3 regions of the Arthrobacter sp. JDC6 genome follow, and region 3 is predicted to be linked to each of the others. Evidence: riboswitches for the same ligand, from Rfam matches in the RefSeq annotation. Region 3 holds a riboswitch; each other region holds the start of a gene.
What was found. A riboswitch is a leader RNA that binds a small molecule or an ion and turns the genes downstream of it on or off. The one in region 3 is predicted to bind cyclic di-AMP.

Region 1 (10,053 bases), 150 kb from region 3:
AGCAACACCTCCCTGGACACGGAGGCCGACCATCTCCTCGCTTGGCACCACGGCGGCACCACCGGCATCAGCAACCTGGGACAGCCCTGCCCGAAACACCACAGGCTCCGGCACACCACCGCCTGGAAACCCACCCCGGCCAGCACGAACGAACCACCCGGCTGGACCTCACCCACCGGCCGCCACTACACAAGCGAACACCAGGACTGGGAACCACCAAAGTGGCCGCCCGGATTCCTGCCCGGCGAACGAAGCCTCCTCGAAGAGGCACTGCTTAAACACCTCGGCGTCTAAGCCGAAGCTGCTGCACTGCCGCGTCTTCAGTCCGGTCCGCCCGCACAAGTTGCGGCAGGTCCACGTCCCGGCGCCACCCTCCGCACCCGCCCCGCCTTGATGCTGGCACGGACGCCGCCGCGCGGCACCAAACCCCGCCATCCGCCGTCGGACTTTCCCCGCCACCGCGCGTCCGGTTAGATTCATCAGCAAGATGACAAATTCACAGACTCCGATCCACGCAACCGCTTACTGGACCACCGCCAAGGAACACGGCGAGCTCAGGGCCGAAGAAGTGCCCGCGCCGGGGACGGGCGAAGCTTTGGTGCGTGCCCTGTACTCCGGCATCAGCAAGGGCACCGAAATGGTGGTCCACGCCGGTGCCGTGCCGCCACGTGTCGCGGAAGAGATGCGTGCCCCACGCCAGGAGGGAACGTTCCCAGGGCCGGTGAAGTTCGGCTACCTCTCGGTGGGAGTCGTGGAGGAAGGTCCTGAGGAGTGGAAGGGCCGGCGCGTCTTTTGCCTGAATCCGCATCAGGACCTCTATGTGGTGCCGGTGACCTCTCTAACCAGGGTTCCCGACAGCGTTCCATCCCGGCGGGCGGTCCTCACCGGCACGGTGGAAACCGCAGTCAACGCCCTGTGGGAAGCCGGGCCTCGGCTGGGCGACCGGATTGCCGTTGTCGGAGCCGGCCTGGTGGGCGGCATGGTGGCTACGCTGCTGCGCACCTTCCCGTTGCAGCGCCTGCAGTTGGTGGACCTCGATCCGGGCAGGAAAAAGCTCGCGGACACCCTGGGCGTGGACTTCGCACACCCCGATGACGCCCTGGCGGACTGCGACATCGTGTTCCACTGCTCGGCCTCGCAGGAAGGCCTGGAGCGCAGCCTGCAGCTCGCCGGCGATGAAGGCGAAATCATCGAAATGTCCTGGTATGCCAACCGTGAGGTCACTGTGCCGCTGGGGGAGGACTTCCACGCCAGGCGGCTGTCCATCAGGGCGAGCCAGGTGGGCATGGTGGCGCGTTCCCGGCGCCACAGGCGCACCAATGCGGACCGCCTGGACCTGGCCGTATCGCTGCTCAAGGACCCCGTCTTCGACGCGTTCCTGACGGGATCGTCCCGGTTCGAGGACCTGCCGGGCGTGGTCCAGAGCCTGGCGGACGGCAGCCTGGAAGCCCTGTGCCACGTCGTCGAATACCCTGCCGGCAGTGCCGCGCCCAGCCCAGCCACCCACACCCCCAAAGACTTGAGGTAACAATGTTCAGCCTGACCATCCGCCGCCACTTCATGATTGCCCACAGCCTTCCCCGTGAGGCTTTCGGCCCCGCCCAGGGCCTGCACGGTGCAACCTTCGTCGCCGAGGTGGCTTTCCGCCGTCGCGCCCTGAATGCCGACGCGATCGTCCTGGACATCGGCGCCGCCGGGACCATCATCGAGGAGGTGCTCGCCGGCCTGAACTACCGCAACCTGGACGAGCACCCGGACTTCGAGGGCAAGCTCAGCACCACGGAAGCCCTCGCCGAGTACATCGCCCGGAAGGTGGCCGCAGAGATCAAGGACAACGACGACGGCCGTGAACTCGCAGGACTGGAGGTCACCCTGCGCGAGAATCCTGACGCCTGGGCCACCTTTTCCCTGGACCTCACCGCGTAGCCATGCGTCCCATCCGGCTGCTGGTTCCCGGCAATATCCGCCACAGCTCAGGCGGCAACGTCTACAACGCGCGCCTGGTTGCGGGCCTGCAGGAACGGGGCGCGGAGGTGGAGGTGGTTGCCGTGAAAGGCAACTGGCCGGACGCCGGCGCCAAGGAACGACGCCGGCTGGCCACCCTCCTCGGAGCATGGGAACCTGAGGCACACCACGGGGACGCAGTGGCCATCGTGGACGGCCTGGTGGCGGTAGGTGCCCCGGATGAACTCGAATACGCCGCGAAGGCGGGCGGGGAAACATGGGTCCTGGTGCATATGCCCGTTGAGGAAAGCTCCGGGGCTGCAGCCCTGGAACGCGAAGCGAGAGCCCTCCGTGCGGCGACCGGCGTGATCTGCACCAGCACGTCGTCTGCATCCCTCCTCCTGGAAAGGGGGCTTTCCCGGGTCACCGTTGTCCTTCCCGGCGTCAACCCCGCACCCCTGGCCCAGGGATCCAGGCCGCCGCACGTGGCGGTCATCGCCGCGCTGCTGCCCAACAAGGACCAGCTGCTGTCCGTGCATGCCCTGGCCCGGATCCAGGACCTTGAGTGGACTGCGTCGTTCGTGGGCTCCGAGCAGGCGGACCCGGACTACGCACGGGAGGTCCGGGCTGCCATTACTGCCCACGGGCTCCAGCGGCGGGTGCAGCTCACCGGCGAGCTCATGGGCGAAGCCCTGGAGGCCGAATGGGGGCGGACGGACCTGACCCTGCTGGTGTCGCGGCTGGAGGCTTTCGGCATGGCCGTCACCGAATCCCTGGCCCACGGCATTCCTGTTCTGGTCCGTGCCGGGACCGGGGCGGTGGAGGCGCTTGGCATGGGCGGGCTGGGAACGGCCGACGGCGAACCCCGCCTTCCGGGGGCATTGCTTACCCTTCCAGACGGCGGACAGGAGAGTCCCGGCCGCCTGGCCAATGCCCTGCGGGGTTGGCTGGTGGATGGAAAGACCCGGGAAAAATGGCGTTCAGCCGCGCTTGATGCGCGGACCAGGCTGCCGGGATGGAGCGAAACAGCGCAGGACGTGCTGGCCCTCCTGGAGGGACCCGGCGGACACGGGGAGCGGCAGGGCTAGAGGCTGCTCCGGTGGGCGGCGAAAAATTCGCGCAGCAGTGAAGCGCACTCTTCCCCGCGGACCCCGGGATACACCTCAACCCAGTGGTTCAGCCGGCGCTCGCGGAGGATATCGAATACCGATCCCGCAGCGCCGGCCTTCTCATCCCAGGCCCCGAACACAACCCGGGGAATCCTCGCCAGGACGATCGCGCCCGCACACATGGCGCAGGGTTCCAGGGTGACCACCAGCGTGCAGTCGGACAAGCGCCACCCGTCGCCCCGGCCGCCGCCGAGCCGTGCCCGTTCCCGCAGCCGTCCGGCCGCCTCCCTGATGGCCACCACCTCGGCGTGGGCTGTGGGGTCGCCCAGCTCCTCCCGCTGGTTGCGTCCCGAACCCAGAAGGTCGCCGTCGGGCCCTATCACTACGGCGCCGATGGGCACGTCCTCCGTGTCGAGCGCACGGCGGGCCTCCGCCAGGGCAAGGCCCATCCAGGCCTCGTGTTTCTTTTCGGGCAAGGGCATGGCTCAATGATAGTTTCGGGGTTAGTCAGGTTACTTGCCGATGCCGGGAGGCACCATGGACACTCTTCGGGACCGATTGGGTATTTGGTTCAAACCCTATGCGGCGTTGATCCTCACCATCCTTGTGGGCGGTGTGGTCATCGTGTCCCTGGCGCTGCTTGGGGCAGAGGTCTACGACGATGTGGTGGACTCCGCTGGCCTGGCCAACCTGGACAAGCCTGCCCTTGCCTTTGCCGAAGGCCTCCGCAGCCCCGGCCTTGACTCCTTTGTCACCGGTTTCACCAACATCGGCGGCGGCATCGGGATGCCCATCCTGGCCAGCATCCTCACAGCGTGGTTGACCTTCCTGAGCCGGAACTGGCGTCCGCTGGTCCTGATCGGCGGTGCAGCGGCAGCGTCCGTCACCGCCACCACGTTCGGCAAGAAGCTGGTGGGCCGTACCCGGCCCGACCATGCGGACGCCGTCCCCCCTTACGAGGATTCGCCATCCTTCCCCAGCGGACACACCCTGAACACCACCGTGGTGATCAGTCTGGTGATCTACCTCATCTGCCTTCAGTTCCACACCATGCGGGTTCGGGTTACCGCCATCACCGCCGGCTCGATCTTCATCATCGCCATGGGCCTGAGCCGGGTCTTCCTGGGCCACCACTGGCTCACGGACGTTATGGCCGGCTGGATCCTGGGCCTGGCCTGGGTGGCAATCGTTATCCTGGCCCACCGGCTGTTCCACCTGGTCCGAAGGCGCGAGCACGCAGGGGCAGCGCCGTCGTTCGACCGTCCCATCGTCCGGGACGTGGTGGCCGAGGAACTGCACGACGGCGAACACTCCGGACGCGGGAAGGGCAGCGCCGAGTGATAGTTTTGGGGGATGCGCACTCTCGTTGTTGACCACCCCCTGGTCGCCCACAAGCTCACTGTCCTGAGGGACAAGAACACGCCGTCGCCGGTCTTCCGCCAGCTGACGGAAGAGCTGGTGACCCTGCTGGCCTACGAAGCCACTCGGGAGGTCCGCACCGAGCCCGTCACCATCGAGACGCCCGTCAGCACCACCGTCGGCACCGCCTTCACCAAGCCCACCCCGCTGGTGGTTCCCATCCTGCGCGCCGGCCTGGGAATGCTGGAAGGCATGACCAAGCTGGTTCCCACCGCTGAAGTGGGTTTCCTGGGCATGGCCCGGGACGAGGAGACGCTGGACATCATCACCTACGCGGAGCGCCTGCCGGAGGACCTCACCGGCCGCCAGGTTTTCGTCCTGGACCCCATGCTGGCCACGGGCGGAACCCTGCGCGAAGCCATCAAGTTCCTGTTCAAGCGCGGCGCTTCCGACGTCACCTGCATCTGCCTGCTGGCCGCCCCCGAGGGCCTGGCGCGGCTGGAGGAGGAACTGTCAGGGGCCAACGTGCACATCGTCCTGGCCTCCATCGACGAGAAGCTCAACGAGAAGTCCTACATTGTCCCCGGGCTGGGCGACGCCGGCGACCGCCTCTACGGCATCGCCGGGTAGCACTTCGGCCCTGTTTGAACGGGCTCTTTCCCAACGGGTGTCCCGCCGCTAGCCTGTGCGGATGGACTGGAAACTCGAGCTTGTCTTTGTCCCCGTATCCGACGTTGACCGTGCCAAGGACTTCTACGTCAACAAAGTGGGCTTTAACGCCGACTACGACGAGCGGCCGTCGGACTCCATCCGCTTTGTGCAGTTGACGCCGCCGGGCTCGGCCTGCTCCATCTGCATCGGCGAAGGACTCGTCGACGCCCCGCCCGGCACGGGCTCCAACCTGCAGATGGTGGTCGACGACATCAATGCGGCGCATGACCAGCTCAAGAGCAACGGCGTGGATGTCAGCGATGTGGACGTCCAGGACTGGGGCCACTTCGTGTACTTCGCCGATCCGGACGGAAACAAGTGGGCTGTCCAGTACATCCCGTGGCGGAACGCCGGGCAGGGCGCTGGCGGGAACACCGGACAGGGCGCCGGACCGGGCGCTGGTTAACCAAAGCGGCGGGCCGCATCATGATGATGCGGCCCGCCGCTTTGGTGCAGTTCCCCCGGCATCGCTGCCGCCGGGGGGGGGAGGAGTGCCTAGTACCAGTTGTGGGCCAGGTGGAAGTTCAGGGCACCACAGGGCGACTGGTAGCTCTTCTTGATGTAGTCCAGGCCCCAATTGATCTGCGTGCGGTAGTTGGTGAGGTAGTCCGCGCCGGCGCTTGCCATCTTCTCAGCGGGCAGGGACTGGACGATGCCGTATGCCCCGCTGCTGGAATTGGTGGCCGTGGTGGTCCAGTCGGACTCCTTGGTCCACAGCGTCTGCAGGCACTGCATCTGGTCCGGTCCCCAGCCAAACGCCCCCAGCTGGCTGGCGGCGTACGCCTGGGCGCCTGCAGGATCGTTAACCGCGACGGCGCGAGCCGGCTCAGGTGCGGGGGCGGGCTCAGGCGCCGGGGCCGGGGCAGGCGCTGCGGGTGCTGCCGGTGCCGCTGCGGGGGCCGGTTCCGCTGCCTGCGGTGCCACGCTGATGGCAGCGGGCGCGGGGCTTGCTGCCGGGTTGGAGCGGATATCGCTCTTCTCGATGCTCATTTGAGCGTCGGACGCTGACGTGGAAGGGTTGGACGCGGTGGATGACACCGGAGTCATGCTGCTGGTGGCCTGTCCTGCCGCGCCTACCCCCACCAGCACCGCGCACGATGCTGCAAGGACGGCGGCGCGCTGGCCCAGGGTGGTCTTCTTGGCCTGCTGCGCGGCCCTGTGTTTAGCCTTGGCCTGCAGCAGGCGTGCTTCTGCCGTGTTTTTGGACATGATTGATCGCCTCTCACACCTGCGGAGTTAGCTGTCGGGTTCGGATGAGGGCATCCGGCCGTACGGAAAGATCACGTACTGGCTTAACCCCAAGGGCATTCAATGCCCGGGACGGTGGGTCCCCCGCCTCTGCCGTAGCTCAATCGGAATCCGGGGAAGCGGCAGAGCTTGGCGTCGACCCGGGATATGCGGCCCGAACGGGGGCCGCACCCAATCGACGCTACAGGAAGTGCACGCGAAAGTCACATTTAGGTAACGGAAGTCACGATCCTCAGCGCGTTGATTTGCCGGATTCCCCGTTCGTAACCTCGGTCCCATTGGGGTATGGCCGCCCCATTTCATGAGCGCAGCGCGCCGACCGTTACAGTTCCCGTTACCCAGCCAACAGGTAGACGGTGGTGCCGCCAATGCTCTGCGCCGTGAAGTTGTTCGCCACCCACTGGGCGATCTGGGCGGCAGCGTCCGAACCGGTACTGGCCCGGATGGTTCCGCCTGTGATGAAGTAGTGGATCTTTCCCTGGGACACCAGATCCTGGAACTCCGCCAAGGTAGGGGCGGGATCTGTGCCGTTGAACCCACCCACCGCCATGACCGGCAGTTCCGTTGCCAACTGGTAACCGGCAGCGTTGTTCGACCCCACCACTGCCGCTGCCCAGGTGTAGCCCGAGGCGCCATTCCTGAGTGCTGCCACGAGTTCCGCGGACGGCGTGGGGGCGCCCAAGAGGCCTCCCACGGCCCCGCCTCCGCGACCACCGGCAGCAGCGGTTCCGCCGGGAAGTGTTCCCCCGGGCGCGCCCTGCTGGCGGGCCGTGTTTCCCTGGGTTGTTGGCTGCCTGGTGCTGCCTGTCCCGCTCCGGCCAGGGCCCGTCCCGCGAGGGCCGAAGCCCGACGAGGGCCCGGCACTGACGATCGCCCCGCTGTGCGTTGTCGACGCCGTGGAAAGGGAGTACGCCAGCGGCCCGGTGAGCGACGCCGCAATGGCGAGCGCCGCCGTCGTCCGCTGCACGGCACGCCAGCGCAGGAACCTGCCGAACGCCACGCCCGCTGCGGCCGCCAAGCCTCCGGAAAGGACCAGCCAACGCAGCCACGCGCCGTAGGCGGACGTGGTGCCCAGCAGCTGGAAGGCCATCAGGGCGGCCGCGGCCACCGCTGCGGCCAGCAGGAGTGCGGCGGGTGGCTGCTGCCGGTGCTGCCACAGGAGGACCGTGCCCAGCCCCGCAAGCCCGGCGATCCCCGGCGCCAGCGCCACGGCGTAGTAAGGGTGGATGATGCCGGCCATGAAGCTGAAGACCAGGCCCGTCACCAGCACCCACGAGCCCCAGATGATGACGGCGGCGCGGACCGCATCCGTCCGCGGGGCCCGCCGGCCCAACCACAGCAGGCCCGCCGCAAGGATCAGGGCGGACGGCAGCAGCCACGCGATCTGGCCGCCGAACTCGCTGTTGAACATCCGGAGCAGCCCGGGATCTCCCCAGCCGTTGCCGCCGCCCACACTGCCGGTCTCGTCGCCCGTCAGCCGGCCCAGCCCGTTGTAACCCAGCGTGAGCTCCAGGATGGAGTCGTTTTGCGATCCGCCGATGTAGGGACGCAGGCCGGCCGGCGTCAGCTCCACCGCCAGGAGCCACCACCCGGCGGAGGCCACCATGGCCGCTCCCGCCGCGGCCAGCCGGAGCAGGCGCCGCGGGAGCCTGTGCGGGCCTGCCAGCGCGTAGGCGATGGCGAATCCCGGAACCACCAGCAGGACCTGCAGCTGCTTGGCCAGGAAGCCGAAGCCCAGGAACACTCCGGCCAGCAGGAGCCAGCGCAACCGGTCCTCCTGGACTGCACGGAGGACCGCGTAGGCGGCTGCCGTCATGAGCAGCACCAGCAGGGCGTCCGGGTTGTTGAAGCGGAACATCAGCGTGGCAACGGGGGTGAGGGCCAGGACGGCTGCGGCGATCAGTCCTGTGCGGTGCGCCAGCCGTGGATCGGCCGTGGCAGGCGCCGCGGCCCGCCGTACGGCCAGGTAGAGCAGCCAGGCGGTGCCGACGCCCATCAGCGCCTGGGGGACCAGGATGCTCCAGGAACTGAGGCCGAAGATCCGGACGGACAACCCCATGACCCACAACGACGCCGGCGGCTTGTCCACCGTGATGGCGTTGGCGGCGTCGGAGGAGCCGAAAAACCAGGCCGCCCAGTCCTGCGATCCGGCCTGGGCCGCGGCGGAATAGAACGCGTTGGCCCAGCCGGATGCTCCAAGGTTCCACAAGTACAGCACGGCGGTCCCGGCCAGCACCGCTGCCAGTTCCAGCCGCCGCCGGAGCGCCCGCGGGTCCGGCCGGAAGCGGGCCGGGACAGGATGATGCGCGGCGGCAGGAGCGCCGGCAGGGTGTCCGGTGTGGACCGACGCAGTGTGGACGGACGCTGGGTAATGGCTGGCCATTGAGTCCTACTTGGTGAGTTGGTACACGGTGGAGTTGCCTACGGTCTGGGCCTGGAAGTTGGCCTGGACCCAGGCGGCCACCTCTGAATTGCCGCGGCCACCCATGCCGCCGCCTCCCATGCCACCGCCTTGGATGAAGTAGCCGATCTCGCCCTTGGCCACCATGTCCTGGAACTGGGCGAGCGTGGGGTAGGGGTCCCCGCCGTTCCAACCGCCCAGGGCAATGACGTTGGTGTTCGTGGCGAGTTCCAGGCTGGCTGCCTGGCTGGCGCCGGAGACGATCGCGGACCACTTCGTGGTGGTGGCCTTCAGGAGTGCCGCCACCGCCGCATCTGCGGATCCTTCGCCCGGGCCGCCGGCGCCCCCGGCGCCCTCGGCACCCCCGGCACCTCCGGGGCCGGCTGCGCCGTCGATGCCGCCGAAGGGATCGAGTCCACCCGCGCCGTTGGCAGCGTCAGTGGCGGCCTCCCTGCCGTCAGCCCGTGCGCCGCCGAATCCAGCGGCACGGTTGCCGAAGCCACCCGCGGACGAACCCGCCGGGCCCGACGTCGGAATGGAACCGGAGTGGGCGGAAGCAGCGGTGGCGAGGGTCCACCCCGCTGTCCCAAGACCGCCGGCCAGGAGGGATACGACGACGACGGCGGCCGCACCGGCCCGGCGGAACCGTCCGGAGGCGCCCAGTTTCGAGGTGCCCGGTTTTGAGGTGCCCAGTGCGTCGAGGCGGAGGAGGATTGCGGCGGCGGCGAGGACGCCGAGCACGATGATGGCGACCCGCAGCCAGGGGAGCCACGACGTGTCGCGGCCCAGCAGGACTGCCGACCACACAGAGGTGCCGAGGACGGTCACGGCGAGGACGATCCGGGCCGGCCAGTAGCTGCGGCCACGCCAGAGCTCCACTGCGCCTATGCCCACCAGCGCTGCGATCGCCGGCGCCAGTGCCACCGAGTAGTAGGGATGGACAATGCCGCTCATGAAGCTGAAGACACCTCCGGTGACCACGAGCCAGCCGCCCCACAGGATCAGGGCCGCGCGGCCCGGGGAGGTGCGTACTTCCCGGCGCGTGAACCAGAGGCCTGCCACCAGCAGGACCAGGGCGGCGGGCAGAAGCCACGAGACCTCACCGCCAAAGCTGGTGCCGAACATCCGCAGCAGCCCGGCCGCCCCGCCGAATCCGGCGTTGCCGCCGCCGAAGCCGACTCCGGGACCGCCGGCAGCAGCACCCCCGGCCCCGCCGGGCATGCCCTCGCCGGAACCGGTGAGGCGGGCCAGTCCGTTGTAGCCGAACGTCAGTTCAAGGAA
Region 2 (10,053 bases), 1.6 Mb from region 3:
GGTGATGTTCCACGTCAGCTCCTGCTCGCCGGAGCCTGAAACGGAGGCCGTCCAAAAGCGCTGGCCGGCCGGCGGCGATGCGGGGTTGCCGCCCGGAACGTCACGGTATTCGGCGCGGAAAGGCCGCTGCCGGATGTTCAGCAGCTCCGAGTGGTGCACACCTGACAGGTACTGTTCGACGTCGGCCTGCGGGCCGATGCCAATGAACACCGCTTTGTCGGGGATCATTGATGCAATCCGCAGCCGCAGGGTACCGATGTCGAAAGGAAGCCTGCCCGGCACATCCTCGCCGATGGCCTCGGCCCGCGGAGAGGTGAGGGCAAAGGAACTGACGGAAAAACGGGATGTGCCGGAGGTCAGGTATCCGTCCCCCTGGATCGATCCCACCGCCGATGCCACGGCTCCTCCCGCCAGCGCGGCCAGTCCCGGAAGAGAGATCAGGATGCCGAGGACCAGCATGATGCTGGCGGCGGGTTTTTTCATGGCGTGGAACCTTCCGCTGTAGGGGAGGATGTGGAGCGGGAAGAAGGACCAGCAGGCGCTGCGGCCTAAAGGGGGCTGTGAACGGTGTCAGTACGGGTAATGATCGTGGGGCACGGGAGGTGCCTGAGCACGCCGTGTGCGGTCGAACCGAGCAAAAGGCGCTTGAAGGCGCCCCGGCCGCGGCTGCCCACCACAAGCAGCCGTGCCCCGGCGGCGGCCTCGACAAGGGCGTCCACCGCGTTTTTTTCCCTGTCGAGCCGCTGGTGCACGGTCAGGTCCGGGTAGTCTTCCTTGAGCCCGGCCACGGTTTCGGAGAGCACGACGCGTTCTTCGTCCACGATGAGGTCCGCGAGCGCCCCCGGCGTCAGGCCGGCGTCGATGATGGGGTCGGGCGCATTGACGGCATAAACGACGGTGAGTTCGTCTCCCTCGCGGTCGGCCTCGGCCGCGGCGAAGGCGACGGCCCGCGTTGCCTCGGCAGACCCGTCAACGCCGACCACCACACCGGACCTGCCTTCGAGGTCCTGGGTCCCGACGACGGCGACAGGGACTTTGGCGGCGGTCGCCACCTGGAGTGCGCGGTCGGCGAGGGCCCCGCCAAGGTGCCCGCTGCCGGAGCCGATGACCATCATCGAGGTCTTCTTCGAATACTTGGCCAGCTGGCCGCCCACGCTTCCGGTGAGCAGTTCCGTAGTCGGCGTGACCGTCACGGTTCCTTCGAGCCTGCCGGCGGCGGTCTTGAGCAGTTCCTCGCCGGCCTGCTGGAGGGTTCCAAACCAGGGGTAGGGTTCAGCTACCCACCGGTCGTCGACGACGTGGAGGATCACCAGCGGCAGGTGCGTCCGGTGGGCGCGGCGGGCCGCCCACAGGACCGCGGCCTGGCTTTGCGCTGAGTCGTTGGTGCCCACAGCGATGGGTTTCTGGGATGTCATGGCCGCACTTCCTGGTCGTCTTGAACTGGTCTTCCTGCCTTTCAAGACTGGCCCCGCCGCCACCGGCACTCTAGGGCCAAAAGTCACGGAAGCGCTGTTCAGGCCGCCCTGCGGCCTTGGCGCGCGGCCGGGAACCGCCGTTTGTCCGCTTGGGACGGAAATGCGGTGGCTGTTCACAGGCATACCGTTCCTCAGTATGCTTACTATTATCCGCCCGGAGCCCATGAGAAAGGCATCATCATGACTGAACAGAACGTCCCCGACGATGAGTTGGAAGTTGTGCAGGAAGACGACGTTCTTCTCGACGAGACTCCCGGCGCGGCATCGTCACTGGAGCTCGATCCCGTCAACGGGGAACCTGACAGCTACCCCGGGGCTGCAGAGAACAATCCGGACCGCTGGCAAGAGGACCCGCTGCTGCAGGACGAAGCAGTCTCGGGGGAGGAGCAGGACTTCCTGAGTGACCAGACGCTGCGGGACGAAAGCGCGCAGGCCCGGTACCGCTCCGGCGATGAGCAGGTTCCGCCGGACACACCCACGCTGGGTGAAGCAGCAGCCGACGTCGATTTCGGCGGGAATCCCACCGGCCTGGAAGCAGACGCAAGCGACGACGAGGAAAACTTTGGCGGCTCGCCCCTTAGTGAGTTTGAGCCGGACGACCTGGAACGCTAGCAATCCCGGGGCCGGGTGCGCCCGGGCCCGGTCCGCAGGGAAGGAGACCCATGCACTCCAAGGAGTTGTTGCTCGAGGCGTTTGACCGCCTCCCCGGCCTGGTGGGGCAGGTACTGGACGGGCTGGATGAGGAGCAGCTGCAGCTGCGTCCTGCAGGCCAAGGCAATTCCATCGCCTGGCTGGTCTGGCACATGGGACGGGTGAAAGATGCGCAGGTTGCGTCCGCCTCGGGATTGGAGCAGGTCTGGAAGGCCGAAGGATTCGTAACCCGCTTCGGGCTCCCGCTGGCGGACAGTGATACGGGCTACGGCCACTCAAGCCAGCAGGTGGACGCAGTCCGCGCGCCCCGGGAACTCCTGCGGGAGTATTACCTGGCCGTTCACCGGCAGACTGCCAGGGTCCTGGAAGGTATCGGGGATTCCGACCTGGACCGTGTGGTCGACAGGCGCTGGGATCCGCCCGTCACCCTGGGCGTGCGGCTGGTCAGCATCCTGGGGGACTGCCTTCAGCACGGCGGCCAGGCCGCCTACGCCAAAGGGTTGCTTGCAGCGTCAGATTCCAACGGTGCGTGAACTCGTAGTGCTGGGCACTGCGTCCCAGGTTCCCACGCGGACCCGCAACCACAACGGCTACTTCCTGCGCTGGGACGGCGAAGGGCTGCTTTTCGATCCCGGCGAGGGTACCCAGCGCCAGATGATCCATGCGGGAGTGGCGGCGGGCGCCATCACCAGGATCTGCCTTACGCACGTGCACGGGGACCATTGCTTCGGCCTTCCCGGGGTGCTCTCCCGGATGGTTTTGGACGGCGTGGCGCACCCGGTCCACCTGCATTATCCGGCGTCCGGTGACCAGGTGGTCAGGGCCCTGGTGGGTCTCAGCCCGCCCGGGCTTGACGTGAGGCTCCATCCACATGGCGGCGCCGGTGCCGTGGCGGACAGGCTTGAGGTCCGGCCCCTCAATCACCGCATCGAGACATACGGCTACCTGCTCACCGAGCCAGATGGCCGCACGTTCCTGCCGGAGAGGCTGCGGGCGGCGGGCATCGAAGGGCCCGACGTGGGCCTGCTGCAGCGCGAAGGGGTCCTCGGAGCGGCCAGGCTGGAAGAGGTCAGTATTCCCAGGCCGGGCCAGCGCTTCGCTTTCATCATGGATACCGCACCGTGCCACGGTGCCGAAGAACTGGCAGCAGGCACGGACCTGCTGGTGGCCGAGTCCACGTTCAGTGACGACGACGCGGCCTGGCCCGGCAATACCTGCACCTGACCGCCGGGCAGGCAGGGGAACTTGCGGCGTCCGGGAAGTCCCGGATGCTGGTGCTCACCCACTTCTCCGCACGCTATGGCGACGGCGTCCCGCACCTCGCGGAGCAGGCACGGGCGCAGGCTCCGGGAACCACGGTCATTGCCGCTGAGGACCTGCAGCACATTGCCGTTCCCCGCCGCCGGCAACCGGCACGGGAAGCAGCGGGCGGAACTACGGCGATAGGGTTAAGCCATGACGGCAGCAGCTGAATCCACGGTCACTTTTGACGGCCGTTTCGCCCGGGAACTGTCGGAACTCGCCGTTCCCTGGCAGGCCGAGGAAGCCCCCAGCCCCGAGCTCCTGGTCCTGAACGACAGGCTCGCACGCGACCTGGGCCTGGACCCAGGGTACCTTCGCAGTCCCGAAGGGGTGCGGCTCCTGGTGGGCAACCACGTTCCGGCGGGCGCCACCCCGGTGGCGCAGGCCTACGCGGGCCACCAGTTCGGCGGCTACTCTCCGCTGCTTGGCGACGGACGCGCCCTGCTGCTTGGTGAGGTCACGGACAAAGGCGGCCGCCTCCTGGACCTCCATCTCAAAGGCTCGGGGCGCACGCCGTTTGCCCGCGCCGGGGACGGACGTGCCGTCGTCGGGCCCATGCTCCGTGAGTACGTGGTAAGTGAAGCCATGCATGCCCTGCACATTCCCACCACCCGCTCGCTCGCCGTCGTGGCAACTGGCCGGCAGGTCAGGCGTGACGGCATGCTGCCCGGTGCGGTCCTGGCGCGGGTTGCCGGCAGCCACCTGCGCGTCGGCAGCTTCCAGTACGCGCGGGCCACGGAAAACTTCGAGCTGCTGAAGCGGCTGGCGGATTTCGCCATCGGCAGGCACTACCCGCACGCTGCCGGCGCCCCAAACCCCTACCTGGAGTTGTTCGCCTCGGTGGTCTCCGCCCAGGCGGACCTGGTGGCCCGGTGGATGCTGGTGGGGTTCGTGCACGGGGTCATGAATACGGACAATATGACCATCTCAGGGGAAACCATCGACTACGGCCCGTGCGCGTTCATGGATGTGTTCAATCCCGCCGCTGTCTACAGTTCCATCGACGTCAGCGGACGCTACGCCTACGCCAACCAGCCGGTGCTGGCCGAATGGAACCTTGCACGGCTGGCGGAGGCAATGCTGCCGCTGATCGACGGGGACCAGGAAAAGGCGGTTGCCCCCGCGGTGGAGGTACTTGGCGGATTCCGCGGACAGTACAGCCAGGCGTGGTCCGGCGGCATGAAGGCCAAGCTGGGCCTGTCGGGGGATGCGGACAGCGACGCCGCCTCCGCCCTGGTGGACGGTGCCATTGCCATCCTGAAGGACGGGCCGGTGGACTACACCTTGTTCTTCCGGAACCTGGGCAAGGCCGCGCGGGGGGACCTCCGTCCCGTGCGCGGCATGGTCCTGGACCTTGAAGCGTTCGACGCCTGGGCGGAGCGGTGGCAGGCCCTGGGGCCCGACGCGGAACTGATGGACAGCGTGAACCCTGCCTATATTCCGCGGAACCACCTCGTGGAAGAGGCGCTGTCCGCCGCCACTGACGGAAACCTGGCTCCCCTGCAGCAGTTGCTCGAGGCCGTCGGCAGCCCCTTCGCCGAGCGGCCGGGCCTGGAACGCTACGCCGAAGGTGCCCCTGAGGATTTCGGCACCTACATGACCTTCTGCGGGACGTGACTGTTCAGCGGTACGGTGCGGAAATGACAGGAGGGCGGCAGCCGGGAATACCCGGCTGCCGCCCTCCTGTCTAAGAACAGCTTTGCTGTTTAGTACCAGCCTGCTGCTGCCAAAGCGTTGCGAAGGCTAGGCTACGCGGACTGCGGAGTAGCCGCCGAGCCAGCTGATGGAGTGGACCTCGGTGCTGTAGCCGTTGACGCCGCCGCTCACAACCTGGCCGTTGCCGGCGTACACGCCCACGTGGCCGGAGGTGATGATCAGGTCGCCGGGGGCGGGAGCGCCGACAACGGTTCCGTACTGGAAGAACTGCGTGGGGGCCAGGTCGCCGACGGACTTGCCGACGGAGCGCAGGGCCTTCTCAACCATTGCGGTGCAGTCCTGGTTCACGCCGACCTGGCTGTAAGCGGATGCCAGGATGGCAGCGCCGGTCCCGGTGCCGGTGGACGCCGCCGGGGCGGCTGAGGCGTAGGACATGTTCATGCCGGTGTTTGCCGGTGCGGTTGTGGCTGCCGTCTGGACGGGAGCTGCTGCCGGCGCCGGGGCTGCGGTGTGGCCAGCGCCGGGGATCTGGATCTGGTCACCGGGGTAGATGATGGAGGACAGTCCCAGTCCGTTGGCGGCCAGGACGTCGTTGAGGCTGACGCCATGGGCGGCCGCGATGGCCCCGATGGTGTCGCCGGACACCACCGTGTGGACGGTTCCTGCTGCTGCGACGGGTGCTGCTGCCGGGGCAGGTGCGGAGTATGCCTGGACGCTGGTGTTCTCAGTGGTGTCCGGGCCGGTGACACCTGCATGGGCCGGGGCTCCGACGCCAAAGGCAATACCGGACGCTGCAGCAACGGCAAGCGCCGGACGGCCCAGCGAACGGGCCTGGGACTTGGCGGTTACGGCGAGGCCCTCGAGCGCAATGGAGCGGGCCGGAGTCGCGCGGTGACGGGCAGTGGTGGAAATTTTTGACACAGTTGATCGCCTCTCCCATGCCTGCGGGGTGAGCTGTCGGGTTCGGGCTGGAGATACCCGGCCGGTAGCTGGCTCCGCGGGCGGAGGCGCTAACGACTTAACCCCAAGGCCACATGTGGCCGTAGAAACTTGGTTCCCCCGTCCCTGCCAAACGGAAAGCGGTTGAATCCCATGATCAGCGGCAGGGCTCGGCATGCTGACGGGAATGTCCCGTCTGAGAGGGACACCAAACGACCATAACCCGCGCTGCCCCCGATTGTCACATTTGGATAACATACGAGGCTCCCCTCTCAATTGCGCAAACGTCTTGATGTACTTCGCATTTCGGGCGGTGACCTCGACCGATGCAGGCAGGGTCTTTATCGCTGCAAACGGTAACAATGTGGCCACGGACGCGCCCTCGGGGGCCGCGCCGGACGGTAAGCTTCGGGACTATGCCCCTGTTCGTGACCAGCCGAGGGATCCCGCTCCTCGGTGGCGTGCTGGCCATCGCCCTGGCCGCCGCCACCGTGCTGCCGGCCGCAGCGGAGGAGCCGCCGCCCGGCGGATATCCCTCCTGGTCGGATGTGCAGCAGGCGCAGTCGTCCGAAGCGGCAAAAGCTGCAGAAATTGCCACCATCGACGGGCTCTTGACCGGCCTGCAGGCGCAGTCGGAGGCAGCCGGGGACGCAGCCGTACGGTCGGCCGCCGAATACGCTGCCGCGGATGCAGAGCTCCAGTCAGCCACATCACGCCTGGAAACCCTGTCCGCACGGGCCGCCCGCGCAAACGACGAAGTGGCCCGGTACCGGAAGGACCTCGGCGCCCTGGCCGTGCAGTCGTACAAGACAGGCGGGACCAACGCCGGGTTCTTCGTGGCGCTGGACGCCCTGGGGACCAACAGCGTCCAGGGCCTCAACCTCGTCAAGCTCGTGGGGGACAAGACGGCCGCGTTGGTGGTCAAGGCGGCGGCGGCCGGAAAGGTATCCGCTGCCCTGGTGGAGCAGGAAAAGGTTGCCAGGAGCGAACGGGAGCGCCTGTCCGGGGAGGCAAAGGCAAAAGCCGGGGCAGCCAGTTCCGCCAGGGACGCACTGGCACGGCAGGTGGCCGAGGAGCAGCGGCACGGCGGCGAGCTAACGGCCCAGCTTGCCGCCCTGAAAGGGACGACGGCGGCGCTTGAGGGGGAGTACCGCCAAGGCCAGGCTGCGCTGGCTGCCTACGAGGCGGCCCAGGCGGCCAAGCGCGCCGCAGCGGAGGAGCAGGCCCGCCGCCAGGCCGAAGCGGCCGCCAGGGCCGCCGCGGCGGCCGCCCAGCAGCCCAGGCCGCCCGCACCAGCCGCCCCAGCCGCCGTGGGCGGCAATCCTGTCCCGGTGAATCCAGCCCCTGCCAATCCTGTCCCGGCCAACCCTCCGCCGGCCAACCCTCCGCCGGCCAACCCTGTCCCTTCCGTTCCGGAGGCGCCGCCAGCCGAGCCGGCCCTTCCCAGCCCGCCCGCCGTCGTCGTGCCTTCCATTCCCGGTGGAGCGGTCAACGATCCGGCAGGGGCGAAAAGCTACGCGTCCGGACGCCTTGCCGCTTTCGGCTGGGGCCAGGACCAGTTCCTGTGCCTGGCCCAGTTGTGGACCAAGGAATCCAACTGGCTGACCACCGCCACCAACGCGTGGTCCGGGGCCTACGGAATTGCCCAGGCACTGCCGCCCGGCAAGTATGCCAGCGCCGGGAGCGACTGGCTGACCAGCTACCGGACGCAGATCGAATGGGGCCTGGGCTACATCCGTGACCGCTACGGGTCGCCCTGCGGGGCATGGAACCATTCCGTATCCCTGAACTGGTACTGACTGACGCGCTAGGCTTTCCCCATGCCAGATTTCGAACGGTTCCGTGCACTGCTCGAAGATGAGCGGACGCGGCGGATGGCGCTGCTGCCGGCGCTGCGGGCGGACATCGACGCTGCGAATTCGGCCCGCCAGGACTCCAACGTCGACGACGAACACGATCCGGAGGGCGCCACGATCGCCTTCGAGCTGTCACAGGCATCGGCGCTGCTGAAACAAAGCTCGGCGGGGCTGGACCAGATTGAAGCTGCCCTGGCCCGGCTGGCCGCGGGGACCTATGGCATCTGTGCGGTGTGCGGGGAACCCATCGCCGAGGGCAGGCTGGAAGCCCGGCCCTGGACCCCGTTCTGCATCCACCACGCCTCCGCGGGGCGCGCGCGGTGACCGGCACGGCGGACGTGGTGTCCGCTGCGGCGGAATTTGTTGACCGTACCCTCCAGAATGAGGGCGCCTGGTACCGCGCGGACGACGTCGCACACCGCCTGGGCGGTGTGCTGGCCTCGTATGGTTCCTCCGTGGGCGCCGTCCGTGGAACTGTGCGCGACGCCCTGCGCAAATTCAAGGACCTGGACCACGACGCAAGCGTGATGCTGGCCTCTGCCCTCTGGGGACAGCCGGGGCCCGGCTCCCGCCCGGTTTTCGAGCGCCGCCTTGCCGCCGTGGTGCTGCTGCAGTCACGGGTGCGGCTCCTGCAGCATTCGGACCTGACCCGGCTGGAAGGCTTCCTCCGCTCCGCCCACACAGCGGATCTGACCGCGCCCCTGCTCTCCGATGTCCTGATGCCGCTGCTGGCAGGGCTGGGGGAGCGTGAACGGCAGCGGGCCCGCGGTGTGGTGGAACGGTGGAGCGGGGACCCGGACGCCCATCTTCAGGCGGCGGCCGCTGCCCTCATGAAGGAACTGACTTTCTAAAAGCGGACGAATGAAGGAGATCCACATGAATGAGCCGTTTGATCTTGGGCGATTTGTTGCCGCCCAAAACACCGGCGGAACCTATGACCAGGCGTTGGGGGAGCTGCAGGTCGGCCGGAAGTCCGGGCACTGGATGTGGTTCATCTTCCCGCAGATTGCCGGGCTGGGGCAGAGCGCCATGTCACGTAAATACGCCATCTCTTCACTGGCTGAAGCCCGGGCCTACCTGGACCACGAAGTCCTGGGCCCGCGGCTTCTCGAGTGTGCCACGGTCCTGGCCAACCATGCCGACCAGCCGGCCGAGGACATCTTCGGTGGCATCGACGCCAGGAAACTCCGCTCCTCCATGACACTGTTCCTCCGGGCAGCACCCGGAGAAACAGTGTTCAAGACTGTCCTGGCCCAGTTCTTCAACGGCGAGCCGGACCCTGCCACCGACGAGCTCCTGGCGGCGCAGGACGCAGCCGGCTGACCACACGGACCGGGGCAGCCGGAGCGCGGCTGGCTGTTAGGGCGTGGGGCTGCCGCCGTTGACGTTCAGCGTTTCGCCCACGACGTAGCTGGACTCCGGCGACGCCAGGAAGACGTAGGCGGGGGCCAGTTCGGCGGGCTGGCCGGCACGGCCCAGGGGCGTGGACTGGCCGAACTCCGGCAGCTGCTCCTTGGGCTGGCCGCTGCTGACCTGCAGGGGCGTCCAGATGGGGCCGGGGGCCACAGCGTTCACCCGGATGCCCTTGGGCGCAAGCTGCTGGGCCAGGCCCTTGGTGAAGTTGTTGATGCCCGCCTTGGTGGTGGCATAGTCCACCAGGGTGGGGGACGGGTTGTAGGCCTGGATGGACGTGGTGTTGATGATGGTCGAACCCGCAGGCATATGCGGCACGGCGGCCTTGGTCACCCAGAACATCGCGTAGACATTGGTCTTCAGGGTGTGGTCGAACTGCTCGTCGGAAATGTCCTGCAGGTCCTCTTGGGCCACCTGTTTCCCGGCATTGTTGACCAGGATATCCACCCCGCCCAGGACCGCCACCGCCGTTTCCACCAGGTCGCGGCATGCCGCCGAATCCTTGAGGTCAGCGGGCACCTTGACGGCCTTGCGGCCGGCCGCTTCAATGATTCCGGCGATGCGCGAGGCGTCCGCTTCTTCCTGCGGCAGGTAGGACAGCACGACGTCGGCGCCTTCCCTTGCAAAGGCGATCGCCGTCGCGGCCCCGATGCCGGAGTCCGCGCCGGTGACGATGGCCCGGCGGCCTTCCAGCCGGCCGGTGCCGCGGTAGGTCTCCTCGCCCAGGTCGGCCTTGGGTTCGAGTTCTGCATCCAGCCCCG
Region 3 (10,053 bases):
TGCCCGTTTGATGGACGTCGCCGAGAAGCGGTAGATGGTGGCCGGGCCCTGCCCCTCGGCGTCCGCCATGACCAGGAGCTTTTCGGTCAGGGCGGGAGCGAGGTAGCCGGGCGCAACGGCGGTCAGGTCTGCCTGCAACAGCACATGGTTCAGGGCTGCCGGCAGGTGCTCGCCAAGGATGGCAAGGGCAGCATCGGGCTGGTCTTCGGCGAACGCGCTTCCGAGTTGGCTCAGCGCACCTGAGCCCACCAGGCCCAGCATCTCCGCCTCGGCGAGGACTCCCCGGATGAGGGAACTGAACCGCCGGGCCATCCGCGGCTGGGACCATTCCGCACGCTGCAGGACCGCGGCGGCATCCAGCACGGGCACGGTGCCGTCCGGTCCTGCAGCTTCGAGCGTGAGTTCGTGCAGGATCTCCAGGATGCGCTTGCGGACCACCGGGGCGTCAGGCCGCTGCGCACCGGCGGACAACGCCGGGATGGTGGCTCCTGACGGTCCCCGGGATGGTGCTGCCGCTGCCGTGTTCATGGGCTGGCCCACCATAGATGGCACCCGCTCGCTGGCCAGCCAGGCGTTGACCAGCCACAGCCATTGTTCCTGCCTCGGCAGTACCAGCCATTCCAGCTGCGGCGGCTGCACCCATGAGGACGAGTCGACGTCGAGGCGGATCAGGCCCGCCAGGCCGCACAGCTCCAACAGCCGGCCCGTCACGCCCTGGTCGACGCGCAGCTGGTCGGACAGGCGGCGCATCTCGCGTATCCCCACGCCTCCGCTGCGCAGCGTGGCCAGCGGGTTCTCCCTGACGGCATGCAGCAGTTCGGAGACCAGCCGCAGGGTTTCAGAGATGGCGCTGAGCGCTGCATTCCTGCGCAGCGCCGCGGTGGTCCGGCCAAGCTCCGGGACCGGCGGGGACAGGGTGAAGTCGTCGATGATCGCCCCGCCGCGCAGGGCCAGCCCCACGCTGTGCGGCAACTCCACATGGGCGGCATCCAGCGGAACCAGCAGCCCGCGCGCAAGGAGCCAGTCCACGGGCCCGACGTCGGCACCCTCCGTGGTGACCGACGCTTTCCGTTGCGCCTGGGGGACGGCACCCATGGCCCAGTTGCGGAACCTGGCGAGCAACGCCGTCGTCCGTTCCGGGGCGTTGGCGAGGATGTCCCGCAGTGCCTCGGGGGAGGAGGTCCAATGCTGGAGCGCCAGCGCCGCCTCCATGGGCGTGCTGGCATCGTGGATCGCGAATCCGCCGCGGTGCAGTTCGGAGACCAGCTGGACCACCCGCTGGGCGAAGGCCGGCTGCAGGCGGACCAGCTCCGTGTAGCTGCGGCCCAGCCCGGCGGGATAGATTCCCACCACATCCTTGAGGGAGCCGACGGGGAGGTAGTAGTGGTGCCCGGCAGCCTGGGCGTGGGCGCCATGCGGGGGGACAGCAGGATGCGCCAAAGCGAGTTCCTGCAGGGTGTCCATGATCTGTTCGATGACGGCCAGGGATGAACCCCGGATCAACTGGTGCAGGCCCTCCGCCGAGGCGCTGTGCCCGGTGTCCGTGTTGGTGCACAGATGGAGGGTCTCAAGCACCTGCATCTGCGGCCGGGTGAGGCGCTCCAGCGCACGCTGGACGCTGACCCGTGAACTGGCACGCGCCGCCAGCGCGGCGAAGTCCGGAACAGAGGGGGAAATGAGGTCCGGCCGCGCGGCGAACAACGCGCGCAACGAGTCGTCGCTGCGCGCCTCCAGGTCCTTGCCGAGCGCTCGAATGAGGGACATCAGTCCAACGTTACCGCGGCTCCCGCTTCCCCGCCCGCCGCCGGGCGGCAACGCCGTCCAGGACCACCAGGAGCATCAGGATGAAGGCCGCCGGCAGGCCGTAAAGGGCCGAGTAGGTGACCCAGGCGGGGGCGACCGTGTTGGCGAAGGCAAGCGCCATCACAGTTCCCACAGCAATGAGGGACAGCACGGCTATAACAGCGGCGAGGACCATCAGCGGCCGCCGGTAACGCAAGGGAGTCATGGACGTAACGCTACAGCGGCAGCAGCGCCGCAAGTGAAAGCACCGGGAGCTTGCGCCCGGGGCGGAACGGTGCGGCCGGAAGCGTGATTAGGGCACGCGGCAGGATAACCTTGAAGGATACAGACCAACACGGTTTGCGCTGGCCATACCTTGAACCCGCACAACAATGCGGACGCGGTGGCAGCCGGCCGTGTCTCATGACAGCAGAACGAAGAAGGTTGATTACGTGCCTACCGGCAAGGTCAAGTGGTATGACAAGGACAAGGGCTTTGGGTTCCTCGCGGGCGAAGACGGCCAGGAGGTCTTCCTGCCCAAGTCGTCGCTGCCCGAGGGCGTGACGGAACTGAAAGCGGGCACCCGGGTTGAGTTCGGGGTTGCGGACGGCCGCAAGGGCGCCCAGGCCCTGGGCTTGCGGGTGCTGGACAAGACCCCGTCCATCGCCAAGGCCAAGCGCCCCAGCGCGAAGGACCTCGCCCCGCTGGTTCAGGACCTGGTGACCGTCCTGGACAACCTGTCCGGAACCTTGTCCAAGGGCAAGTACCCGGACGGCAACAAGGGCAAGGCCATTGCTGCCGCCCTGCGTAAGGTTGCCGACGAGCTGGACGTTTAGGCTGCCCATGGACCCCCAACCTGATCAGCCGGGCACGCCAGTGCAGGAGCAGGCTGCCAAGACCCAGCCCAAGCGCAAGGCAGGCGTGCCCGTGTGGCGCACGGGCAAGCCCGATGCTTTCCTGGCCGCGGCGGTGGACACGGCCCGGGCTGCAGTGGAGGGCATCACCCCGGCCGGCACCATCGGGCCGCACCTGGCAGCCAAGAGCGAGGGCGACCGGCTGGTCACGCACCTGTTCGAATCCCGGCTGCCCGGCTATGTGGGCTGGCAGTGGTATGCGGTACTGACCCGTAACTCGCGCTCCAAGGTGGTCACGGTCAACGAGTTGGGCCTGCTGCCGTCCGGGGACTCCGTCCTGGCCCCGGAGTGGGTGCCGTGGGCCGAACGCGTCCGTCCCGAGGACGAACAGCAGCAGGAGCCGGAACAGCAGGAACCGGAACAGCAGGAGCCCGGGCAGGGGACCCCGGATGGGCTTCCGGCAGCGGAGCGGGAACCCGGGGATGAAGGGCCGGCCGACGACGGCGCGGAGCCTGACGCCGAAACAAGGACTTCCTGACCACAAACAAACGGCGCCGTCCGGGGGAAACCCGGGCGGCGCCGTCGTGCTTTAACTGTGGTTACTTGCGCAGCTCGGGTTACTTGCGCAGCTCGGGTTACTTGCGCAGCTCGCCCACCACGTAGTCGATGCTGGCCAGCAGGGCGGAGACGTCGCTGGGCTCGATGGCCACGAAGGTGGCGATGCGCAGCTGGTTGCGGCCCAGCTTCCGGTAAGGCTCGGTGTCCACGATGCCGTTGGCGCGCAGGACCTTGGCCACGGTGGCGGCATCAATCGATTCGTCGAAGTCGATCGTGGCGATCACGTTGGAGCGTTCCTCGGGCTTGGCCACGAACGGGGTGGCGAAGCCGGACGCTTCCGCCCAGCTGTAGATGCGGCCGGCTGAATCGGCCGTCCGCGCAGCCGCGAAGTCCAGGCCGCCGTTGGAGTTCAGCCACTGGACCTGGGCATTCAGCGTCACCAGCGTGGACAGCGACGGGGTGTTGTAGGTCTGGTTCAGGCGGGAGTTATCGATCGCGGTCTGCAGGTCCAGGAAATCCGGGATCCAGCGGCCGCTGGCCTTGATGCGCGCGGCGCGTTCCAGCGCTGCGGGGGAGAACAGGCCAAGCCAGAGGCCGCCGTCGGAGGCAAAGTTCTTCTGCGGGGCGAAGTAGTAGACATCGCTCTCGGCAACGTCCACGTCCAGTCCGCCGGCCGCCGATGTGGCGTCCACGAGGACCAGTGATCCCTCGTCGGCTCCGGCTACCCGCTTGACGGGGGCGGCGACGCCGGTGGAGGTCTCGTTCTGCGGCCAGGCGTAGACGTCCACGCCGGCCTCGGCCTTGGCTGCGGGCCGGGTGCCGGGCTCGGACTTGATGATGGAGGAGGCTTCCAGGAAGGGCGCCTTGTTGGTGGCGGCGGCGAACTTGGACCCGAACTCACCGAAGGACAGGTGCTGGGCCTTCTTCTCCACGAGGCCGAAGCTCGCGATGTCCCAGAAAGCCGTGGAGCCGCCGACGCCGAGGACCACCTCGTAGCCTTCCGGGGCGCGGAAGAACTGGCTCAGCCCTTCACGGACCGCTCCGACCAGGTTCTTGACCGGGGCCTGCCGGTGCGATGTGCCAAGGATCGTCTTGGAAGCTGCTGCCAGCGCGTCGATCTGCTCCTGCCGGACCTTTGACGGGCCGGCTCCGAACCGCCCGTCCTGGGGCAGGAGGTCGGCGGGGATCGTGATGCTGGTGTCGCTCACAGGTGCTCCAATTCGGCGGGGACAAAAGTTTGGTCCGGAAGGGCGGGCGGTCGGTGGCCGGCAGCGCCGGTGGCTGCGCTGCGGGCCATTCCCATTCTGCCTGAACCGCCGCCGGGGGCGGGAGCCAGGCCCGTCATAGTCCGGACAGTGAGACGTACCGTCCCCGCGCAGCCCCTCGGGGCGCGGCTATTCGGACAAAGTCAAAATAGGCTAAGCTTTCCCCCGGACTACTTTGCGCGAAGAGGCGATACGGTGGGACAACGCAAGGTACTGCGCTCGAGGAGCTGAGCTGGATGACGGATCTGATCGACACTACGGAGATGTACCTCAGGACCATTCTGGAGCTTGAGGAAGAAAACATCGTTGCCCTTCGGGCCCGTATCGCCGAGCGTCTGCGCCACTCCGGTCCCACCGTTTCCCAGACCATCGGCCGCATGGAGCGGGACGGGCTGGTGGTCGTATCCGGCGACCGGCACCTGGAACTCACGGACACGGGCCGCAAGCGCGCCACGGAGGTCATGCGGAAGCACCGGCTGGCCGAACGCCTGCTGGCAGACGTCATTGGCCTGGACTGGGCCTACGTCCACGACGAAGCCTGCCGCTGGGAACATGTCATGAGCGAGCGCGTTGAGCGCCGCATCTACGAGATGCTGGACCACCCCACCGAGTCGCCGTACGGCAACCCCATCCCTGGCCTTGCGGCGCTGGGCGGCCAGGCGGGGCCCGGCTTTGCCGACGGCGCCATCAGCCTGGTGGAAGCGATGAAGAATTACGGGCCCGCCTCCGGAGTGACCATCAGCCGCCTGGCGGAGCCGATCCAGGTGGAACCGGAACTGCTGGCGCAGCTGGACGAGGGCGGTATCCGGCCGGGTGCCGCCGTGGCGCTGGAACGCGTGGGCGAATACATCTCCGTGCGGGTCCCTGGAATCGAAGGCGCATTGGAGCTGCCGCCCGAGGTTGCCGCCCACGTCTTTGTGGCCATCAGCCAGCCCTGATCGGGGCGCCCATACCCCACAGAGGGGCAACCACGCAAAGGTAACGGAATTGTTACCTAGGGTCTTAAGCCCCTATAGTGGAACCAAGCGTTGATACATAAGCGTTACCTGATCCGGAGCCGAGCTCTGCCAGCGGGCCAGGTGCACGAGTCGTTACTGGCAGAGGCGGGGGAACCACAAGCGGCAGCGGGGGACTGCCTTGGGGTGAAGTCCGTCAGCAGCAAGCCTCTCCAGTGAAGGATTCTTCCGGGAATACCCCCTGTGCAGAAGCTTGCCTAAGGCGGACCGGGTCTTTGATCTCTCTGACCCGAATCCGACAGCTAACTCCGCAGGCTTCTTCCAGAGAGGAACCCTTCTTGACCATGCAGACCTCCCGGGGCCGCCGCCGCGCGGCCGGCCCCCCTTCGGCACCCCGGGTTGCCGAAGTTGTCGCAGCGGAGCGCCCCCGCGACCTGCATCGTGACGCGCGCCGCCGCCGGGGTCCCTTCCGGCAGATGACGGAGTTTGCCGCCGCCAGCGGTATTGGCCAAAAAGCCGGCATTGCCCTTGCCGCCACAGGCCTGGTGCTGACGGTCACGGTGCCCGCCACGAGTCCCGTCATGGCCACGGATGCCGCCGGCAGTGCCCCCATGGCCGCGTCCGCCGTCAGCCCCCAGCCCCAGATCTCGGCCGATGTCGGAGCACAGATCGACTTCAGCCGGTCGGCCGTGGTGACCCAGGCCGACCCGGACGGGAAGCTGAAGCAACTCCTGAGCGCCCAGTCCGCCGGCTCCGTCACGCGTGCCGCTTCGGCCGGCACCCTGGCTGCACCCCTCGCCTCCCTCACCACCGCTTCCCCCTTCGGCTACCGGGTCAGTCCGATCACCGGAGGCTCCGGAGACTTCCACCGGGGCCAGGACTTCGTGGCGCAGTGCGGGACCTCGGTCCTGGCCGCCGCGACAGGTACCGTGACCTTTGCCGGCTGGCACCAGTTCGGTGGCGGAAACCGCGTGGTCATTGACCACGGCAACGGGCTGGAGACCACCTACAACCATCTCTCGTCCTTCAACGTCAAGGTGGGCCAGACCGTCTCCCGCGGGGACGTGGTGGCACTGAGCGGTACCACGGGCGCATCCACTGGCTGCCACCTCCACTTCGAGGTGCAGGTCAATGGCGAAGTTGTCGATCCCATGGGCTGGCTGTAGCCAAATGGTTGCCCGCTCTCACATGTCCGCGACGCGCCGTGACCTGAATGTGACATTGAAGCAAAACTGCTGTACCGTCTAACTCGCGTCAACTTTTCCGAAGTTGACGCTCTTGAGTGGATTGCCTAACTCTGCCACCGCTCAAGGTCCGTTCGCATTTCATCGTCTGGCAGGGGCGGGGGAACCAATTTTGGCCTTCATGTTCAGAAGGCCTTGGGGTTAAGTCACAAGCTTCCCAGGAAGCAGCGTGGCCGGGTGACTCCCATCCGAATCCGACAGCTCACCTCGCAGGCATTGGGAGAGGCTACCTTCGTGTCTTCACGCCATCATTCTGCGCGCCACCGTGCGCAAACGGTTCGCACCAACCCCCTGGACGCCATGTCCAAGGCCGTCAGTGCAAATGCCGGGACCGTAGGCCGCCAGGCTGCCGTTGTGGCAGCGGCTTCCGGCCTCATCCTGAGCATGGGCCTGCCCGCCACGGCAGCTGACACCACGGCCGGTGTCTCTGCCTCCACCGAGTCCGGCTCGTCCCAGGCAGCCCTCGCTGTCACGGCCGCACCCACGGCCACGGTGTCCTTCGAGCGTCCGGTCGTCAAGACCACCGCTGCTCCGAAGGTGGAAGCGGTGCGTACCCAGTCCACGGCCTCGGCGAACCGCGCCACCACTGCAGGCCAGGAGGCGTCTCCGGCCGCCAAGACGGCGGAGACCGTATCCGCTGCGGCAACCTCGGGCATCGCTGCCATCGCCTACACCGGCATCGGCCACTCCTACGTGTGGGGCGGCACCAGCCCGGTCACCGGCTGGGACTGCTCCGGGTTCGTGCAGTGGGTTTACGCCCAGGCCGGAATCAGCATCCCCCGCACCAATGCGTGGAGCATCATGACTCCCACCTCCACCCCGCAGCCGGGTGACCTGGTTGTCCAGAACGGTGGCGCGCACGTCGGCATCTACGTCGGCAACGGCATGATGATCAGCGCACTCAACCCCTCCCAGGGCACGCTGCTCCACTCGCCTGCAGCCACTGGCACCTCCTCGTACTACCACTACGGCAACTAGTTCTTGGGCTTAACGCTCCAAGGGCTATTTCTTTGCCCAAGGCTTTTTCGCTAGAAACCACATCCCCGTTCGGGACGCGCCGACGTACCCCCAAGATGCCGGCGCGTCCAACAACCTTCGCCTGCCTACAAGCGGTTTGAGGGAAAAACGAAAGAGAGAACTGATGACGACTCGTGCCACCGCACGGCATCGCGCCGAGGTCACCAAAACCAACTCGATCGCTGTTATTGCAAAGGCCGTCAGCGACAACGCAGGCGGCATGGGCCGCCAGGCTGCGGTTATCGCTGCCGCTTCCGGCCTGGTCCTGACCAGCGGCATCGCGGCCAACGCTGCCGACGCCAACGTCAAGCGTGATTCCGCTCCGGCGTCCGCACTGGAAGTTGAATCCGCAATCGACGCCCCGATTTCCGCGGCTTCCACCATCGCCATCAGCTACGAGAAGCCCGCTGTCACCACCACGCCGGCTCCCGTCGCCGAGCCTGAGCCCCAGGTCGAGGTGCAGGAAGCTGCTCCTGCCGCCGAGCCCGTTGCGGCTCCCAAGGTCACCGCCAAGGTTGCCACCGCTGCTGCTCCGGCCGCTCCCGCTGCCCAGGCTTCCGCCAGCGGCAAGGGCGCTGCAATCCTCTCGGCCGCCTACGCCCAGCTCGGCGTTATGCAGGACTGCACCATGCTGGTCACCAACTCGCTGGCCGCCGTCGGCATCCACTTCCATGACTGGCCCGCCGGCTACCTGTCCCTGGGCCGCACCGTGAGTGCAGCCGAAGCGCAGCCGGGCGACCTGATCTACTACGCTGACGGCGGCGCGGGCATGGCCCACATTGCTGTCTACGCCGGAAACGGCATGGCAGTCCACGGCGGCTACAACGGAAACCAGACTGTGGTCTTCAGCGCAAACGTGGGTTCCGGCCCCGTGTTCATCCGCGTCAACTAAGCATCCCAAGGCAGGCCTGAACGGCCGCAGGCCTGGCAATGCCCCCAAGGACCCCCGCCATCCCGGTGGGGGTCCTTCGCGCTTAATCGGCCCGCGCCGCCCGCGGCCGACCCTCCCGCGGTGTCCAGCCGTTGTCCTGCTCCAGAGTGGCGATTACCCGATTCTGCACTTCTTTGTTTACTCTTGTGATGTCGATCCATAGCCCGGACATGCCGAGGGCAGCCGGCCCTCGTGCCCCTGACGGGTGCGGCCGTGAAGAGGTAAGTGCATGCGCACTCTCGTTCTGAATGCTGGATATGAACCGCTGGCGGTTATTACTTTCCGCCGGGCGCTGGTGCTTGTGCTCACGGGCAAGGCAAGTGTGGTGGCCGAAGGTGACGACCCCGTGGTGGGCCCTACTGACATTCTGGGCCGCCCGTCCGTGATCCTCCTCAACCGCTACATCCGGCCCCGGTACAACCACTCCACGGCCGTCAGCCGCAGGGGCGTACTCCGGCGCGACGGGCATAAATGCGCCTACTGCGGGAAAGCGGCGCACACCATTGACCATGTTCACCCCAAGTCCCGGGGCGGGGCCGATTCGTGGGAGAACCTGGTGGCCGCCTGCCTGCGCTGCAACAACGTCAAGGGCGACCACACTCCAGCCGAGATGGGATGGACCCTGCGGTTCGTGCCCGAACCGCCGCACGGAACCATCTGGCAGATCAAGGAACTGGAGAAGCCCACGCCGGCCTGGGACCCCTTCCTGCTTCCGGAACGCGCTGCCTGACACCCCGCGCTGCCTGAGTTGCCGTGATGCTCCGGTGCGCCGGACGTTCTGACCCGCAGTGCGGCCCCTACGCTGCCGGTCGCTAGGCTGGGGGAGTGGAAGTGAACGGGCTTGCCTTTGATGCCGTGATCCTGGCCGGGGGGAGGTCATCGCGGCTGGGCGGCGTACCCAAGCAGTCGCTCGTCTTCCAAGGCCAATCCCTCCTCGAACGCGCTGTCGCTGCCGCCGCGGGGGCCCGGCATGTGGCAGTTGTGGGCGAGATGGCTTCCCTGCCAATCTGGCCTCCCAACCTGCTGAGCTGCAGGGAGCAGCCGCACTTCGCGGGCCCGGCGGCAGCCATAGCGGCCGGGCTGGATGCGCTGGCGGACATCGGCGAGGATGCGCCCTACCTCCTGGTGCTGGCCTGCGACATGCCGCTGGCATCCCAAGCGGTGGCAGCGCTTCAGGAAGCTTTGCAGATGTCCACGGCGGCGAACCCGGCAAATGTCATGGCTGCCGAAGGCAACCGCCCACAGCCACTGGTGGGTTTTTACCGCACGCCTGAGTTAACAAAGGCGTGCAGGGACCTCGCTGCCCGCGGGGCGCTGGTCAACGGCTCTGTCAGGTCGCTCCTTGCTAATCTGGACGTGCAGCTTGTCACAGTCCCTGCCGGGTCCACCTCCGATGTGGATACCTGGGATGACGCTGCCGCGCTGGGGATTGCCGCCGGGAACCAG

Region 1: linked by a shared signal. The riboswitch ahead of ACV095_RS17280 (aggregation-promoting factor C-terminal-like domain-containing protein) and the one ahead of ACV095_RS16640 (M23 family metallopeptidase) in region 3 are both predicted to bind cyclic di-AMP.
Region 2: linked by a shared signal. The riboswitch ahead of ACV095_RS09270 (C40 family peptidase) and the one ahead of ACV095_RS16640 (M23 family metallopeptidase) in region 3 are both predicted to bind cyclic di-AMP.

Annotation. Positions count from the first base shown of each region.
Region 1 is NZ_CM151278.1:3,745,148-3,755,200, reverse strand. Features, by position in the region: gene ACV095_RS17320 (HNH endonuclease signature motif containing protein) at 1-294, shown strand, start outside; gene ACV095_RS17315 (zinc-dependent alcohol dehydrogenase) at 488-1,528, shown strand; gene ACV095_RS17310 (6-pyruvoyl trahydropterin synthase family protein) at 1,531-1,926, shown strand; gene ACV095_RS17305 (glycosyltransferase family 4 protein) at 1,929-3,032, shown strand; gene tadA (tRNA adenosine(34) deaminase TadA) at 3,029-3,535, opposite strand; gene ACV095_RS17295 (phosphatase PAP2 family protein) at 3,591-4,394, shown strand; gene upp (uracil phosphoribosyltransferase) at 4,407-5,042, shown strand; gene ACV095_RS17285 (VOC family protein) at 5,104-5,529, shown strand; gene ACV095_RS17280 (aggregation-promoting factor C-terminal-like domain-containing protein) at 5,619-6,332, opposite strand; cyclic di-AMP (ydaO/yuaA leader) riboswitch at 6,338-6,498, opposite strand; gene ACV095_RS17275 (ArnT family glycosyltransferase) at 6,706-8,754, opposite strand; gene ACV095_RS17270 (ArnT family glycosyltransferase) at 8,761-10,053, opposite strand, start outside.
Region 2 is NZ_CM151278.1:1,972,848-1,982,900, forward strand. Features, by position in the region: gene ACV095_RS09240 (DUF4389 domain-containing protein) at 1-483, opposite strand, end outside; gene ACV095_RS09245 (universal stress protein) at 549-1,415, opposite strand; gene ACV095_RS09250 (hypothetical protein) at 1,656-2,087, shown strand; gene ACV095_RS09255 (mycothiol transferase) at 2,138-2,659, shown strand; partial or broken gene ACV095_RS09260 (ribonuclease Z) at 2,652-3,598, shown strand; gene ACV095_RS09265 (protein adenylyltransferase SelO) at 3,582-5,045, shown strand; gene ACV095_RS09270 (C40 family peptidase) at 5,172-6,005, opposite strand; cyclic di-AMP (ydaO/yuaA leader) riboswitch at 6,009-6,179, opposite strand; gene ACV095_RS09275 (aggregation-promoting factor C-terminal-like domain-containing protein) at 6,440-7,822, shown strand; gene ACV095_RS09280 (TraR/DksA family transcriptional regulator) at 7,844-8,203, shown strand; gene ACV095_RS09285 (DNA alkylation repair protein) at 8,200-8,730, shown strand; gene ACV095_RS09290 (DUF1810 domain-containing protein) at 8,756-9,202, shown strand; gene ACV095_RS09295 (glucose 1-dehydrogenase) at 9,239-10,053, opposite strand, start outside.
Region 3 is NZ_CM151278.1:3,592,131-3,602,183, reverse strand. Features, by position in the region: gene ACV095_RS16670 (helicase-associated domain-containing protein) at 1-1,764, opposite strand, end outside; gene ACV095_RS16665 (hypothetical protein) at 1,775-2,008, opposite strand; gene ACV095_RS16660 (cold-shock protein) at 2,235-2,618, shown strand; gene ACV095_RS16655 (DUF3027 domain-containing protein) at 2,626-3,174, shown strand; gene serC (phosphoserine transaminase) at 3,272-4,402, opposite strand; gene ACV095_RS16645 (iron-dependent transcriptional repressor DtxR) at 4,696-5,397, shown strand; cyclic di-AMP (ydaO/yuaA leader) riboswitch at 5,523-5,747, shown strand; gene ACV095_RS16640 (M23 family metallopeptidase) at 5,760-6,581, shown strand; cyclic di-AMP (ydaO/yuaA leader) riboswitch at 6,710-6,889, shown strand; gene ACV095_RS16635 (C40 family peptidase) at 6,960-7,637, shown strand; gene ACV095_RS16630 (NlpC/P60 family protein) at 7,801-8,568, shown strand; gene ACV095_RS16625 (HNH endonuclease) at 8,837-9,337, shown strand; gene mobA (molybdenum cofactor guanylyltransferase) at 9,433-10,053, shown strand, end outside.